Regions from separate parts of the Phycicoccus sp. 3266 genome, predicted to be linked through region 2. Evidence: riboswitches for the same ligand, from Rfam matches in the RefSeq annotation. Region 2 holds a riboswitch; each other region holds the start of a gene.
What was found. Region 2 has a riboswitch for S-adenosylmethionine ahead of J2X64_RS00890 (aminotransferase class V-fold PLP-dependent enzyme). Riboswitches for the same ligand answer to the same signal wherever they lie in the genome.
Positions count from the first base shown of each region.

Region 1: linked by a shared signal. The riboswitch ahead of J2X64_RS18560 (homoserine O-acetyltransferase) and the one ahead of J2X64_RS00890 (aminotransferase class V-fold PLP-dependent enzyme) in region 2 are both predicted to bind S-adenosylmethionine.
Region 3: linked by a shared signal. The riboswitch ahead of J2X64_RS18495 (bifunctional o-acetylhomoserine/o-acetylserine sulfhydrylase) and the one ahead of J2X64_RS00890 (aminotransferase class V-fold PLP-dependent enzyme) in region 2 are both predicted to bind S-adenosylmethionine.

Region 1 covers NZ_JAVDUW010000004.1:54,310-59,381, forward strand. Annotated here, with positions in the region: gene J2X64_RS18550 (YkvA family protein) at 89-499, shown strand; gene J2X64_RS18555 (DUF4192 domain-containing protein) at 597-1,685, shown strand; SAM riboswitch class IV at 1,766-1,875, shown strand; gene J2X64_RS18560 (homoserine O-acetyltransferase) at 1,891-3,027, shown strand; gene J2X64_RS18565 (universal stress protein) at 3,094-3,495, shown strand; gene J2X64_RS18570 (RNA polymerase sigma factor) at 3,811-5,072, shown strand, end outside.
Region 2 covers NZ_JAVDUW010000001.1:179,228-184,299, reverse strand. Annotated here, with positions in the region: gene J2X64_RS00895 (hypothetical protein) at 1-325, opposite strand, end outside; gene J2X64_RS00890 (aminotransferase class V-fold PLP-dependent enzyme) at 484-1,923, opposite strand; SAM riboswitch class IV at 1,963-2,075, opposite strand; gene J2X64_RS00885 (DNA translocase FtsK 4TM domain-containing protein) at 2,433-5,072, shown strand, end outside.
Region 3 covers NZ_JAVDUW010000004.1:35,985-41,056, forward strand. Annotated here, with positions in the region: gene J2X64_RS18485 (heterodisulfide reductase-related iron-sulfur binding cluster) at 1-391, shown strand, start outside; gene J2X64_RS18490 (L-lactate permease) at 457-2,223, shown strand; SAM riboswitch class IV at 2,451-2,563, shown strand; gene J2X64_RS18495 (bifunctional o-acetylhomoserine/o-acetylserine sulfhydrylase) at 2,672-3,991, shown strand; gene hrpA (ATP-dependent RNA helicase HrpA) at 4,044-5,072, shown strand, end outside.

The DNA.
Region 1 (5,072 bases), on a different contig from region 2:
GCGGGGAACCGCGGAGCGGAATCCTGCGTCCGAGCCAGTCGTTGCACCTGAGACCGGGCCGCCTGGGCCCGGGACCAAGGAGGAGCCCATGGCCACCACCACCCGAGCGACCCGGCTGAACGCCTTCCGCTCGATCTTCAGTGCCCTCCGCATCGCCAGCCGTCCCGGGTCGGCCGGTATGGGGGAGCGGCTGGCGAGCCTGCCGCGTCTGGCGCGGGCCACGTTCAGCGGCGAGTACACCGGCAGCTCCCGGGGACGGCTGCTCGCCATGGTCGGCGCGGTCCTGTACGTCGTGTCGCCGGTGGACCTCGTCCCCGAGGCGTTCCTGTCCGTGCTCGGCCTCGCCGACGACGCGGTCGTGCTGTCGTGGATCGCCGCCGCGGTCGTGAACGAGACCGAGTCCTTCCTCGCCTGGGAGCGGATGCAACCGGGGCGCACTCGCACCACCGGCCGCCCCGGTGCCGCCCGGGAGACCGTGGACGGTCACGTGGTGCGCTGACGCCCTACCGTCCACAGACCCGGCCCCGGTCGCCCTCCGTCCACAGGAGGACGACCGGGGCCTGTCCGTGTCACCGCGGGGGCGCGAGGGTCGCGGCATGGAACCGATCCGGCTCACGAGCCCGTCCGACGTCCTGGCCCTGCTGCCCTACCAGCTCGGCTACCACCCCCACGACGCCGTCGTCGTCGTGACCGTGCACGGCCGCACGGTGGGGCTGGTCGAGCGCATCGACATCCCGCCGCCCGAGCACGTGACCGAGGCGGCCGACGCCATGGTCGGGCCGCTGCTGTCGGACCTGCCCGACGCGGCCGTCCTCGTGGGGTACGAGTCCTCACCCGGCGCGAGCCTGCCGTTGCTCGACCGGCTCCGCCGCGGCTGCCGACTCGCCGGGATCGAGGTGCTCGACCGCGTCGTCGTCCGCGACGGCAGGTGGTACTTGCCCGACTGCCGTGACGGCTGCTGCCCCGGTGAGGGCCGTCCGGTCGAGGAGGCCGCCGCGCACCCCGGGGTGGCCGAGCTGGTCGCCATGGGCGTGTCGCCGCTGGCGTCCCGAGCGGCCCTGGCCGGCGTCGTCGCGGCCGACCCGACCCTCGCCCCGGCCGTGGGGCGCGCCCTCGCGAGCAGGCGCGCCGGCGGCCCGCGGCGGCCGAGGGGAGCGAACGGCTCCGTCGACGACCGGCGCGCGTGGCTCCGGCAGTGGGGCGAGGTGGTCGACGTGGCCGACGACGCCCCGGAGGTGCAGGACACGTCGCCGGTAACCGTGGCCGTGCTGGTGCTGAGCCTGGAGGACGTCGAGCTGCGCGACGGGCTGATCGCCCGGTGGTGCCCCGACACGCTCCCGCTGGAGGCGCTGGGCGCACCGCTGGCCCACCAGCTGCGCACGCTGCTGCCCGAGCCGCCGTGGGGCGGTGGAGAGGGTGGCCCGGCGGCGGGGCGCCGCGCCCTCGCCCGGCTGCAGTGGCTGGCACGAGCGGTACCGGACGAGGACGCCGCTCCCGTCCTCACCGTCCTGGCCAGCCTGGCGTGGTGGCTCGGCGACGGTGCCGTGGCCCGCGAGGCGCTCGAGCGCGCCCTCGACGCCCGGCCCGACTACCGGCTCGCGCGGTTGCTGGAGCGGATGGTCGACCTCGGTGTCCGCTCCCGCTCCGACCGGCCGCCGGGCAGGGGGCTGGCGACCCCGGCCTGACCGCGTGCCGGCTCTCCGGCGTGTCCCACGTCCCGGACGGCGCGTGCTGCAGGGGCGGCGGTTCGTATCATGGGGGCCAAGGTCATGAGTTCCAGCGCGAAGCCCCGGCTCGCTGGGCGGCAACCCTCCTCGCGGTGGGGTGCCCCGGGTGATGACCGGGCCCGCCTGACCGGCTGGGCAAGCGCGAGCACTGCAGGAGCCCTCCATGACCACCACGTCCCGACGTCCGAGCACCTCCGCTGCCTGGCGCGTGGGTGACCACCCCGGCCGCCGCCGGTTCGTGCGCCTCGGGGCGGTCGAGCTCGAGCGCGGCGGCGTCCTGCCCGACGTGACCCTCGCGTACGAGACCTGGGGCGAGCTCAACGCCGCAGGCGACAACGCCGTGCTGGTCGAGCACGCCCTCACCGGGGACAGCCACGTCGTCGGCCCCGCCGGTCCGGGCCACCCGACGCCCGGGTGGTGGGACGGGCTGATCGGCCCCGGCCGCCCGATCGACACCGACCGCTGGTTCGTCGTCGCGGCCAACGTGCTGGGCGGCTGCCAGGGCAGCACGGGCCCGGCCAGCGAGGCCCCGGACGGCCGACCGTGGGGGAGCCGGTTCCCCTTCGTGACCGTGCGCGACCAGGTGCGCACGGAGGCCCTCCTCGCCGACGAGCTCGGTGTCGACGCCTGGCGACTCGTGCTCGGCGGGTCCATGGGCGGTATGCGGGTCCTCGAGTGGGCGGCGACCTACCCGCAGCGCGTCACCGCAGCCGTGGTCCTGGCCAGCACGGCGCACGCGACGGCCGAGCAGATCGCGTGGTGCCAGCCCCAGCTGCTCGCGATCCGCTCCGACCCGGCCTTCCACGGCGGCGACTACTACGACCAGGACGCCGGGCCGGACACCGGCCTCGGGATCGCCCGGCGGATCGCGCACGTCACCTACCGCAGCGAGATCGAGCTGCACGACCGGTTCGGCCGGGCGCCGCAGGGCGAGGAGGACCCGCTCGGGGGCCGCGGTCGCTACGCGGTCGAGTCCTACCTGGACCACCACGCCGGCAAGCTGGCCGGTCGGTTCGACGCGAACTCCTACGTGGTGCTCACCGAGGCCATGAGCTCGCACGACGTGGGCCGTGGCCGCGGAGGTGTGTCGGCGGCCCTGTCGGCGGTCACCGCCGACCTCACGGTCGTCGCCGTCGACAGCGACCGCCTGTACCCGCCGCGGCTCTCGCGCGAGATCGCCGAGGCCGTGCCCGGCGCGCGCCTGGTGACCGTGCACTCCGAGTACGGGCACGACGGTTTCCTCATCGAGGTGGACCAGGTCGGCGCCATCGTGTCGGGCGTGCTCGCAGTCCCTGCCTGACCGGTCGATATCCGGTACGGTCGGCTCGGCGGCCGAGGCCGCTCGTCGACGAACGAGGAGGTTCCTGTGGCCATCGTGGTGGGTTACGTCCCGACCAAGGAAGGGCGCGCGGCCCTGCGCCGGGCAGCGGACGAGTCGCTGCTGCGCAAGTCCAAGCTCATCGTCATCAACTCCCAGCGCGGTGGCCGCGACTACGACTCCGACGAGGCCCAGCGGTTCGAGACCGAGCTGACCCGCATCCAGGGGGAGCTCGACCGCGAGGGCCTCGAGCACGAGGTGCGCCAGCTGGTGCGCGGCAACGAGCCGGCCGAGGACCTCATCGCCGTGGCGGAGGAGGAGCACGCGGACTTCATCGTCATCGGCCTGCGCCGGCGCACCCCGGTCGGCAAGCTGATCCTCGGCTCGAACGCCCAGCGGATCCTGCTCGACGCCTCCTGCCCCGTGCTGGCGGTCAAGGCCGAGGGCTGACCCCACCCGCGACACGCCCGCGACCGGGTGGTCGCGCCGTGCCGCTCGCGGGCGGAGATTCGCAGGCGCACAGGCGTCCTCGCACGGACATCCGGTCCTCCGGACGCCTCCCGGCGGGGAGAATTTGCCCACGGATGCGGGTTTGCGGGGCATCTCGTTTTACAATGTCACCATCGAGGTCGGCCAGAGCTCAGCTCCCGGCAGCCCCGGCAATACTTCCGCCCCCGCAGTTGTTGTCACAGGCATCCCCCCGGTGTGCCCGTGATGGCGCGCGCCGTGCCGCGAGTCCGCGACGAAAGGTAGTCCGTGTCGCCTGTGTCCAAGAAGGCTGCGAGCCCCGCACCCACTCTTCCCCCGGAGTTCTCCCTGCCGTCGCTGCAGAAGCTGCTCCAGCAGGGACGCACGCACGGGTCGGTCGACTCCGCGCAGCTGCGTGAGGCGCTCGAGGGGGCCGAGATCGAGCCGAAGCGCATGAAGGTCGTGCTGCGCTCGCTGGACGAGCAGGGCATCCACGTGACGCTCGACGCGGCCACCGCCTCGCGCGCCGTCGCTGCGACGAACACCCGCACCCGTACCACCGCGTCGGCGAAGAAGACCACCGCCAAGAAGGCCGCGGCCAAGGACACCCCCGAGAAGAAGTCGGCGGCCAAGACCACCACCACGAAGTCGGCGGCCAAGGCTGCGCCGGCCGCGGGTGGGACAGCGTCCGCGGGCACCGCCAAGCCGGCTGCCAGGACCGCGAAGGCCACCACGACGAAGAAGGCGGCCGCCGCTGCCGCCGGTACGGCTGCAGCGCCGGCCAAGGGCCCGGCGACCAAGGCCGCGAGCAAGAAGGCCGCGGCCGCCAAGGCCGCGGCGGGCGAGGCGGCCGAGGGTGACGACGGCGAGGACGTGCCGGAGGAGGAGCTCGAGGACGAGCCCGAGCCCACCGACGTCGTCGAGTCCGAGCTCGAGGAGGTGGACGTCGAGGCCGACGCGGCCGAGGAGGAGAAGTCCGAGGAGGACGAGAAGACCGGCTTCGTCCTGCGCGACGACGACGAGGAGGACGCCCCCGTCCAGCAGGTCGTCACCGCCGGCGCCACCGCCGACCCGGTCAAGGACTACCTCAAGCAGATCGGCAAGGTCGCCCTCCTCAACGCCGAGCAGGAGGTCGAGCTCGCCAAGCGCATCGAGGCCGGCCTGTTCGCCGAGGAGCGGCTGAACTCCGGCGACAAGCTGGACATGAAGCTCAAGCGCGAGCTGTGGTGGATCGCCCAGGACGGCAAGAAGGCCAAGAACCACCTGCTCGAGGCCAACCTGCGCCTCGTGGTCTCCCTCGCCAAGCGCTACACCGGCCGCGGCATGCTCTTCCTCGACCTGATCCAGGAGGGCAACCTCGGCCTGATCCGTGCGGTCGAGAAGTTCGACTACACCAAGGGCTACAAGTTCTCGACGTACGCGACGTGGTGGATCCGCCAGGCCATCACCCGCGCGATGGCCGACCAGGCCCGCACCATCCGCATCCCCGTGCACATGGTGGAGGTCATCAACAAGCTGGCCCGCGTGCAGCGCCAGATGCTCCAGGACCTCGGGCGCGA
Region 2 (5,072 bases):
GGACGAGGCTCAGCCCGCCGACGACTGCGCCGAGGGCGGCGATCAGGCGGTCCCCGGCCCGGTGGGCGACGGCTCGCAGGGTGAGGACGAGGGCGATCGCGGTCACGATCTCGGTGACGACGTACTGCGCGGCCACGACGCCCGTGCTACCGGAGGCGGCCGCCAGGACCTCGGCACCGGTGGAGCCCACGGTGGTACCGGTGGAGGTCAGCGTCAGGCCGACGACCCACGCGAGGCTGTACCCGAGGCCGGCGACGGCGACGGTGCGGTCCGGGTACGCGCGGGCGGCGGGCGTGGAGTGGACGAGGGGTGGGGCGACGGTCACGACAACTCCGTGGTTAGAGGTTCTAACCAAAAGTTAGACACTATAACCAGTTGCTGTCAAGGGCCCCTCTGCGGGTAGCCGCAGCGGGGGTGACCGCGCGCGGCCGGGGGCGCCCGGCGGGTATACCGGGCGGCCGGGGAGGGCGCGGCGTGTGCCGGCTACCAGGGGCGGGCGACGTCGAGGGCGCGCGGGTCCTCGACGGGGGCCCAGCCCGACGGGCCGTGGACGTACTCGGCGGCGGGACCGTTCGCGGCGAGCTCGGCCACCGCGGACAGCAGCCGCTCGACGTGCTCGGCCGTCGTCGCCAGGCCGACGCTGGCCCTCACCGCGGTCGTCGGCGCCTCCTCGTCCACGTCGTCGAGCAGCGCGTCGACGCACAGGTGGGCGCAGAACTTGCCGTCGCGGACCCCGATACCGTGCTCGGCCGACAGCGCCGTCGACACGAGCGAGGAGTCGAGCCCGTCGACGGTGAAGGTCGCGACCGCGACCCGCTCGTGGTCGGGACCGAAGATCGAGTAGGTCTGCACGCCCTCGACGGCGGCCAGGCCCTCGAGCAGCCGACGGCCCAGGGCGCTCTCGTGGGCCTCGACGGCGTCGCGGTGGGCTCGCAGGGCCGAGCAGGCCGCGGCGAGGGCGATGGCGCCGATGACGTTCGGGCTGCCGGCCTCGTGCCGGGCGGCGCCCTGCTGCCAGACGACACCGCGGTCCGTCACTGCCTTGGTGGCACCACCACCGGCGAGGTAGGGCGCGGCGGCATCCAGCCAGTCCGCGCGCCCGGCGAGCACGCCGGTGCCGAACGGCGCGTACAGCTTGTGCCCCGACAGCACGACCCAGTCGACGTCCAGGGCCGCGAGGTCGACGGTGCGGTGCGGGGCGTACTGGGCGGCGTCGAGGACGACCCGGGCCCCCGCCCGGCGGGCGATCCGCGCGAGCTCGGCGACGGGCCAGACCTCGCCGGTGACGTTCGAGGCGCCGGCGAGGACGACCAGCCGGTTGCGAGACGGGTGCTCGCGCAGGGCCGTTCGCAGCAGGACGGCGGCGTCGGCCGCGCTGCCGGGCACGGGCAGGCGGTGGGTCCGCCGCGAGGACCAGGGCAGCAGCGCCGCGTGGTGCTCGGACTCGAAGACGAACACGGACGTGTCGCGGGGGAGGCATCGCGCCAGCAGGTTGAACGAGTCGGTGCTGTTGCGGGTGAAGACGACCTCGTCGCCCTCCCGCGCCCCGACGAAGGCGGCAACTTCGGCCCGCGCCTGCTCGTACCACGACGACGTCACGCGCGAGGCCCAGCCGTTGCCCCGGTGGACCGAGGAGTACGTGCGCAGCGCGGTGTCGACGGCCTGCTTGACGCTCACCAGCGCCGGGGTGGAGGCCGCGTGGTCGAAGTTCGCGTAGTCGACGACCCCGGTCAGCGTCGGGACCAGCAGCCGCTCTGACACGACGGCCGGGACGGCGCCGGTCTCGCCGAGCGGCGACGACCCGGTCGTCCGGACGTCCGGCACGGGCCGCAGGTGCTGGCCGCGGGCGTGCGCGAGGGGCGCGCTGCGGCGGGCGGCGGTGGGGTCCGCGTCACGGTGGGAGTCGGTGGTCGCGATCGACATGCGAGGGCCTCCTGGGTCCGGTGGGACCCGGCGCTCGCGGGTCCGCGCTTGCCGGCAGCGGGCGCAGCCGGCCCGGTCGTCACCCGGAGCACCCCACCGCGGAGGAGGGTTGCTGGTCAGCGAGCCGGGGCTTGACGCTGACACTCATGACCTTGGTCGTCGACGGTAGCCGGGGCGGGCCGGTCCGGGCCACCGCGGCCCGGAGCTTCCCGCGATGCGAGACAGGCCGTCCGTCCGGTGGATGCTCCGAGCCGGGGCGGAGGCGCCCCGCCGGGCCGTGGGGCCCCTGCGCCGGCGAACTCGTGGTCGGTCCGCCGGCGCAGGCCCCGCCAGACGCAGAACGAAGCGTGGCACCCGTCACCCCCACCGGGGAACGGGGCGGCGCAGGTGCGGACCGAAGTGGAGACCGCCCGCTCACCCGTTCGGGGGAGGGACCCGGGGCGTAATGTCTGGCCACGGGGTGCGTGTGACGCGTGTGTCCGGTGGGACGGTCGCGTACCCTGCGGAGCATGGCGACACGTCCGTCCACCTCCACGCGCTCCTCGAGCGGCCGGAGCACCGCAACCCGCCCGGCCAACCGGCGCGGGGCGGCGCCGCGCACCGCTGCCGCGCGCGGCAAGGGCAAGGCGCCCAAGGGCGGTGGCCTCCCGCTGCCCTTGCGCGCGCTGCGGGGCACCTGGATGGGCATGGCGCACGTCGCCGGGGGCGCGGTCCGCCGCGTCGGGACCAGCGCCCGCGACCTCGAGCCCGAGCACCGTCGTGACGGGTTCGGCTTCCTCCTGCTCGGCCTGGCCATCGTCGTCGCCGCGCGCGAGTGGTGGTCCTTCCAGGGCCCGGTCGGCGACGTCATCCACGCCGTCGTGGCCGGCACCTTCGGCCGCGTCGCGTATGCCGTGCCGCTGGCCCTGCTCTTCCTCGGCGTCCGCCTGCTGCGCGCCCCTCAGGAGGGCGCGGCGAACTCGCGCATCGGCATCGGGATGGGCGCCCTCGCCTTCGCCGCGTCGGGCCTGACCCACGTCGCCGCCGGGGTGCCCGAGCCGCCGCAGGGCGCCGACGCGATGCGCGACGGCGGCGGCATCATCGGCTTCCTCGCCTCCAGCCCGCTCGAGGCGGCCGTCTCGGTCTACGGCACGGTGCCGATCCTGCTCATGCTGGGCTTCTTCGGCCTGCTCGTCATGACCGCCACCCCGGTCCACATGATCCCCGAGCGGCTCTCCGAGCTGCGCGACCACCTGCTGCACCGCGAGCACCTCGAGGAGCCGGTGGCCGAGCCCGTCGCGGAGAAGCCCCGCCGCCGGCGCCGCCCCGAGCCCGAGGGGCCGATGGAGGGGGACGAGGCGTTCGAGCAGGCCGCGCTCGTCGACAAGGACGGCAAGCGTCTGCGCCCCGGGCAGAAGCGGCCCACCGCGCCCGGTGTCCTGTCGCCGGCCGGCGAGAAGACGCCCGGCAGCGCGGCCCAGAGCCCGGCCGTGGAGGTCAAGGCCCCGCTGGAGGCGCCCCCGACCACGCCGCTGCCGCAGCGCGTCGAGCAGCTGGCGCTCGCCGGCGACGTCACCTACACGCTGCCCGACAACGCGATCCTCGAGCCCGGCTCGCCGCACAAGACCCGCAGTGCCGCCAACGACCGCGTCGTCGAGGCCCTGACCCAGGTCATGGAGCAGTTCGACATCGACGCCCAGGTCACCGGCTTCACGCGTGGCCCGACCGTGACCCGGTACGAGGTCGAGCTCGGCCGCGGCACCAAGGTCGAGCGCGTCACCGCCCTCTCCAAGAACATCGCGTATGCCGTCGCCTCGGCCGACGTCCGCATCCTGTCCCCGATCCCGGGCAAGTCCGCGATCGGCATCGAGATCCCCAACACCGACCGCGAGAAGGTCAGCCTCGGCGACGTCCTGCGCAGCCAGGCGGCCCGCAGCAACGAGCACCCCATGGTCATGGGGGTCGGCAAGGACGTCGAGGGCGGCTACGTCGTGGCGAACCTCGCGAAGATGCCGCACCTGCTCGTCGCCGGTGCCACCGGCGCCGGCAAGTCCTCCTTCGTCAACTCGATGATCACCTCGATCCTCATGCGCTCCACCCCGGACGAGGTGCGCATGGTGCTGGTCGACCCCAAGCGTGTCGAGCTCAACGGCTACGAGGGCATCCCGCACCTCATCACGCCGATCATCACGAACCCCAAGAAGGCCGCCGAGGCGCTGCAGTGGGTCGTGCGCGAGATGGACACGCGCTACGACGACCTCGCCCAGTTCGGGTACAAGCACGTCGACGACTTCAACAAGGCGGTCAAGTCCGGCAAGGTCAAGCCGCTGCCGGGCAGCGAGCGGGTCATCCAGCCGTACCCGTACCTGCTCGTGATCGTCGACGAGCTCGCCGACCTGATGATGGTCGCCCCGCGCGACGTCGAGGAGTCGATCGTCCGCATCACCCAGCTGGCGCGCGCCGCCGGCATCCACCTCGTCCTGGCCACGCAGCGCCCGTCCGTCGACGTCGTCACCGGCCTCATCAAGGCCAACGTGCCGAGCCGGATGGCGTTCGCGACCTCGAGCCTCGCCGACAGCCGCGTCGTGCTCGACCAGCCGGGTGCCGAGAAGCTCATCGGCCAGGGTGACGCGCTGTTCCTGCCCATGGGTGCGAGCAAGCCCATGCGCGTCCAGGGCGCCTGGGTCACGGAGTCGGAGATCCAGCAGGTCGTCAAGCACGTCACCGACCAGCTCAAGCCGAACTACCGCGACGACGTCACCGTTGTCGCGGCGAAGAAGCAGGTCGACGACGACATCGGCGACGACCTCGACCTGCTGCTGCAGGCGACCGAGCTCGTCGTCACCACGCAGTTCGGCTCGACGTCGATGCTGCAGCGCAAGCTGAGGGTCGGCTTCGCCAAGGCCGGGCGGCTCATGGACCTGCTCGAGTCCCGCGGTGTCGTCGGGCCGTCCGAGGGCTCGAAGGCGCGCGACGTGCTCGTCAAGCCCGACGACCTGCCCACCACCCTCGCGCTGATGCGTGGCGAGGAGGTGCCGGACCCCGAGCCCGTCTTCGACGCCGAGGCCGCCGAGGACTCCACGGGCGAGGTGCCCACCGGTGCGTATGCCGCGGACCCGCGGTATGCGAACGACCCCGTCGCGGCGCAGTTCGCCGGGGTCGAGGAGGTC
Region 3 (5,072 bases), on a different contig from region 2:
GGTGTCCGTGGCGTACCACGACGCCTGCCACCTGGGCCACGCGCAGGGAGTCCGGGCCCAGCCGCGGGAGCTGCTGCGCGGCATACCCGGCCTCGAGCTGCGCGAGGTCAACGAGGCGTCCCTGTGCTGCGGCAGCGCGGGCATCTACAACCTCCTGAAGCCCGAGGCCGCCCGCGAGCTGGGTGACCGCAAGGCGACCAACGTCGTCGCGACGGGCGCCGAGCTGCTCGTCACCGCCAACCCGGGCTGCCTCATGCAGGTCCGGACGTCGCTGGAGCGGGCCGGGGCCGCGATGGCGATGGCACACACCGTCGAGGTGCTCGACGCCTCGATCCGAGGACTGTCACCCGAGGACCTCGGCGTGACACGAGGGAGGTCGACGCAGCCCTAGACCGACGGGTTCACGGAAACGACGACCTTCCAACCACATCCCCCCTCACACCCCGAGGTGAACGCATGTTCCGTCCGGTACTCGACGCCGTAGGTGGTTCCCTGTTCCTCACGGCCCTCGTGGCCATGCTGCCCCTGCTCACCATCTTCATCCTGCTCGGCGGCCTGCGGCTCGCCGCGTGGAAGGCCGGCATCGCCGCGCTGCTCGTCTCGATCGTGATCGCGATCTGGGCCTACTCGATGCCCGTCGGCATGGCCGTCTCCTCCGGCATCGAGGGTGCGGCGTTCGGCTTCTTCCCGATCATGTGGATCGTCATCAACGCGATCTGGGTCTACAACATGACCGTCGCGACGGGGCACTTCGACGTGCTCCGCCGCTCGTTCGCGAGCATCAGCGACGACCAGCGGATCCAGGCCGTCATCATCGCCTTCTCGTTCGGCGCCCTGCTCGAGGCGCTCGCCGGCTTCGGCACGCCCGTCGCCATCACGAGCGTCATGCTGATCGCGCTGGGCTTCCGGCCGCTCAAGGCCGCGGTCGTGGCCCTGGTCGCGAACACCGCGCCGGTCGCGTTCGGCGCGCTGGCGGTGCCGATCACCACCCTGGCGACCGTCAGCCAGCAGCCCGAGCACACGCTGTCGCAGATCGTCGGTCGCCAGACCCCGCTGCTCGGCGTCTTCGTGCCGATGGCCCTGGTCTTCATCATCGACCGCGGCCGCGGGGTCCGGGCGACCCTGCCCGCGACGCTCACCTGCGGGATCACCTTCGCCATCGCGCAGTTCGTCACCTCGAACTACATCTCGACCCCGCTCACGGACATCGTCGCCTCGCTCGTGAGCGCGCTGGCCGTCGTCCTGCTGCTGCGCGTCTGGCAGCCGAAGCAGGCCTACGTGGAGTCCGGTGTCGAGGAGGAGGTCGTGGCCGCCGGTGCTCGCGGCTCGCGGACCTCGGCCACCGGTGCGATGACCGCCGAGGCCGGGGACCAGCACCGCGAGGGGCACACCGGTCGTCGCCGCCCGGTGCACACGGAGAGTGACGCGGGCGCCGAGGACCTCGCCACCATGAGGGCGCGCGACGAGGCTGCGCACGACCGCGGCTCCGACGTGTTCAAGGCCTACGCGCCGTACCTCATCATCATCATCGTGTTCGTGCTGGCCCAGCTGCCCGGCATCAAGGACGCCCTCGACGCCCCCACCAAGGTGTTCAACTGGCCGGGGCTCGACGGTCTGCAGAGCGCCTCGGGCAAGGCCTCGAAGATCCCGCAGTTCAAGCTGAACTGGCTCGCCGCAGCAGGCACGCTCATGCTCATCTCCGGCATCATCTCGATCCCGGTGCTGGGGATCTCCCCGGCGAGGGCGCTGCGTGCCTACGGGACGACGCTCAAGCAGCTCGCTGCCGCGATCGTCACCGTCATGGCGGTGCTGGGCCTGGCGTACGTCATGAACGCGTCCGGCCAGACCTCCAGCCTCGGCACCTGGATGGCGGGTGCGGGTGGGGCGTTCGCCCTCCTGTCGCCGATCCTCGGCTGGCTCGGCGTCGCGGTCACGGGGTCGGACACCTCGTCGAACTCGCTGTTCGGCGCCCTGCAGGTGACGGCCGCCAAGGACGCCGGACTGCACCCGGCCCTCATGGCAGCCGCGAACTCCTCCGGCGGTGTGCTCGGCAAGATGATCTCCCCGCAGAACCTCGCGATCGCCGCGGCGGCCGTGGGGATGTCGGGTCGCGAGGGCGACATCTTCCGGCGGGTCATCGGCTGGAGCGTCGCGTTCGTGGCGTTCATGTGCGTGCTGGTCTTCCTGCAGTCCACCGCGGTGCTCAACTGGATGATCCCGTAGCGCGGGATCCCGGCCCGACGACGGCCCCGACCGCCTGTGCGGTCGGGGCCGTCCGCGTGCGGTCGGGGCCGTCCGCGTGCGGTCGGGGCCGTCCGCGTGTGGTGGGGGCTGTGCGCGTGTTGCGGGGTCGTGCGCACGGGGCGGTGGGTGTCCCTCTCCGGTGCACGGCGTCCGCGATGAGAGACGGGTGTCCCGGCCCGTGGAGGCTGCGGCGTACCCTGCGGACAGGTCATGAGTGCCAGCGCGAAGCCCCGGCTCGCTGGCCGGCAACCCTCCTCCGCGGTGGGGTGCCCCGGGTGAGGACCGGGCGCACGGCTCCCGCCGTGCGCAAGCGCGGGAGACCCACCACGTGTCCCGCACCGCCTCCGGCGGTGGCGACCAGCACTCCACCGTCGGCGACGGACCACGCCGACGCCGCGCCCTGCGGCACACGAGAGTGAAGGTTCACATGAGCAGCACGAGCTGGTCGTTCGAGACCCGCCAGATCCACGTCGGCCAGGAGCCGGACTCCGCCACCGGCGCCCGCGCCCTGCCGATCTACCAGACGACGTCCTACGTCTTCAAGGACGCCGAGCACGCGGCGAACCTGTTTGCGCTCAAGGAGTTCGGCAACATCTACACCCGCATCATGAACCCCACGCAGGACGCCGTGGAGCAGCGGATCGCCTCGCTCGAGGGCGGCGTCGGTGCCCTGCTCGTCGCGTCCGGCCAGGCGGCCGAGACCCTGGCGATCCTCAACATCGCCGAGGCCGGCGACCACGTGGTGGCCAGCCCGTCCCTCTACGGCGGCACGTACAACCTGCTCAAGCACACGTTGCCGAAGTTCGGCCTCGAGGTCACCTTCGTGGCCGACCCCAACGACCTCGAGTCGTGGCGCCGGGCGGTGCGGCCCAACACCAAGCTCTTCTTCGGCGAGACCATCTCCAACCCCAAGTCCGAGGTGCTCGACATCGAGGGCGTGGCGGCGGTCGCCCACGAGGCGGGGGTGCCGCTGGTCGTCGACAACACGATCGCGACGCCCTACCTCATCCGCCCGCTGGAGTGGGGTGCCGACATCGTCGTGCATTCCGCGACGAAGTACCTCGGCGGCCACGGCACCACCATCGCCGGCGTCATCGTCGACGGCGGCTCGTTCGACTTCGCCAAGGACCCTGAGCGCTTCCCCGGCTACAACACGCCGGACGAGAGCTACCACGGCCTGGTCTTCGCGCGGGACCTCGGCGTCGGCAGCCCGCTCGGGGCGAACCTCGCCTACATCCTCAAGGCACGCGTCCAGCTGCTGCGCGACCTCGGGGCAGCCGTCTCGCCGTTCAACGCCTTCCTCATCGCGCAGGGGATCGAGACCCTGAGCCTGCGGATCGAGCGGCACCTGCAGAACGCGCACGAGGTCGCGAAGTACCTCGGGGGCCACGAGCAGGTCGAGCGGGTGGTGTGGGCGTCGCTGCCCGACCACGAGTCGTACGAGAAGGCGAAGAAGTACACCCCGCGCGGCGCGGGCGCGGTGCTCGCGTTCGAGATCAGGGGCGGCGTCGAGGCGGGCAAGCGCTTCGTCGAGGCGCTGCAGCTGCACAGCCACGTGGCCAACCTCGGCGACGTGCGCTCGCTGGCGATCCACCCGGCCTCGACGACGCACTCGCAGGGCCCGGACGAGGACCGTCTGGCTGCCGGGGTGACGCCCGGGCTCGTGCGGCTCGCGGTCGGCATCGAGCACGTCGACGACATCATCGCCGACCTCGACCAGGGCTTCATCGCGGCCAAGGGCGTCTGACCGGCCGTGATCCGGTGCGGGTGGGGGAGGGGCCGCCCGTATCGTAGGGGCCATGTCCTCCGCCGGTTCCGAACAGCCTCGTGCTGCCCGGAACCGGCGGACCCGGCCGCGGCGAGGTGCGGGCGAGGGTGGCACCGCGACTGCGCGCGACCCCGGGCAGCCCCGCCGGAACCGCCCGCCGCGCCCGCGCCGGGCGATCCCCGTCCCGGACCTGCACTACCCCGAGCAGCTGCCGGTCGTCGCGCGCAAGGACGACATCGCCGCGGCGATCCGGGACCACCAGGTCGTCGTCATCGCGGGCGAGACGGGGTCGGGCAAGACCACCCAGCTGCCGAAGATCTGCCTGGAGGTCGGCCGGGGCCAGCAGGGCATCGTCGGGCACACTCAGCCACGACGGATCGCCGCGCGCTCGGTCGCCGAGCGCATCGCCGAGGAGCTCGAGGTCGAGCTCGGCGGCGCCATCGGCTACCAGGTCCGGTTCACCGACACGAGCAGCGACCACACGCTCGTCAAGGTGATGACCGACGGCATCCTGCTCAACGAGATGCAGCGCGACCGGATGCTGCGCAAGTACGACACGATCATCATCGACGAGGCGCACGAGCGGTCGCTCAACATCGACTTCATCCTCGGCTACCTCAAGCAGCTGCTGCCGCGCCGCCCCGACCTCAAGGTCGTCATCACCTCGGCGACCATCGACCCCGAGCGGTTCGCCCAGCACTTCGCCGACCCGCGCACGGGGGAGCCGGCGCCGATCATCGAGGTCTCGGGTCGCACCTACCCCGTCGAGGTCCGCTACCGCCCGCTCGTCGACCCCGACCGCGACGACGCCGAGGAGCGCGACCAGGTCACCGGTGTCGTCGAGGCGGTCGAGGAGCTGTGGACCGAGGCCCGGGGCGGTGACGGCGGTGGCCAGGACATCCTCGTCTTCCTCTCCGGAGAGCGGGAGATCCGCGACACCGCGTCCGCGCTCGAGGGCCTGAACCTGCCCCAGACCGAGGTGCTCCCGCTCTACGCGCGGTTGTCCGCGGCGGAGCAGCACCGCGTCTTCTCAGGCCACCCCGGCCGCCGGATCGTGTTG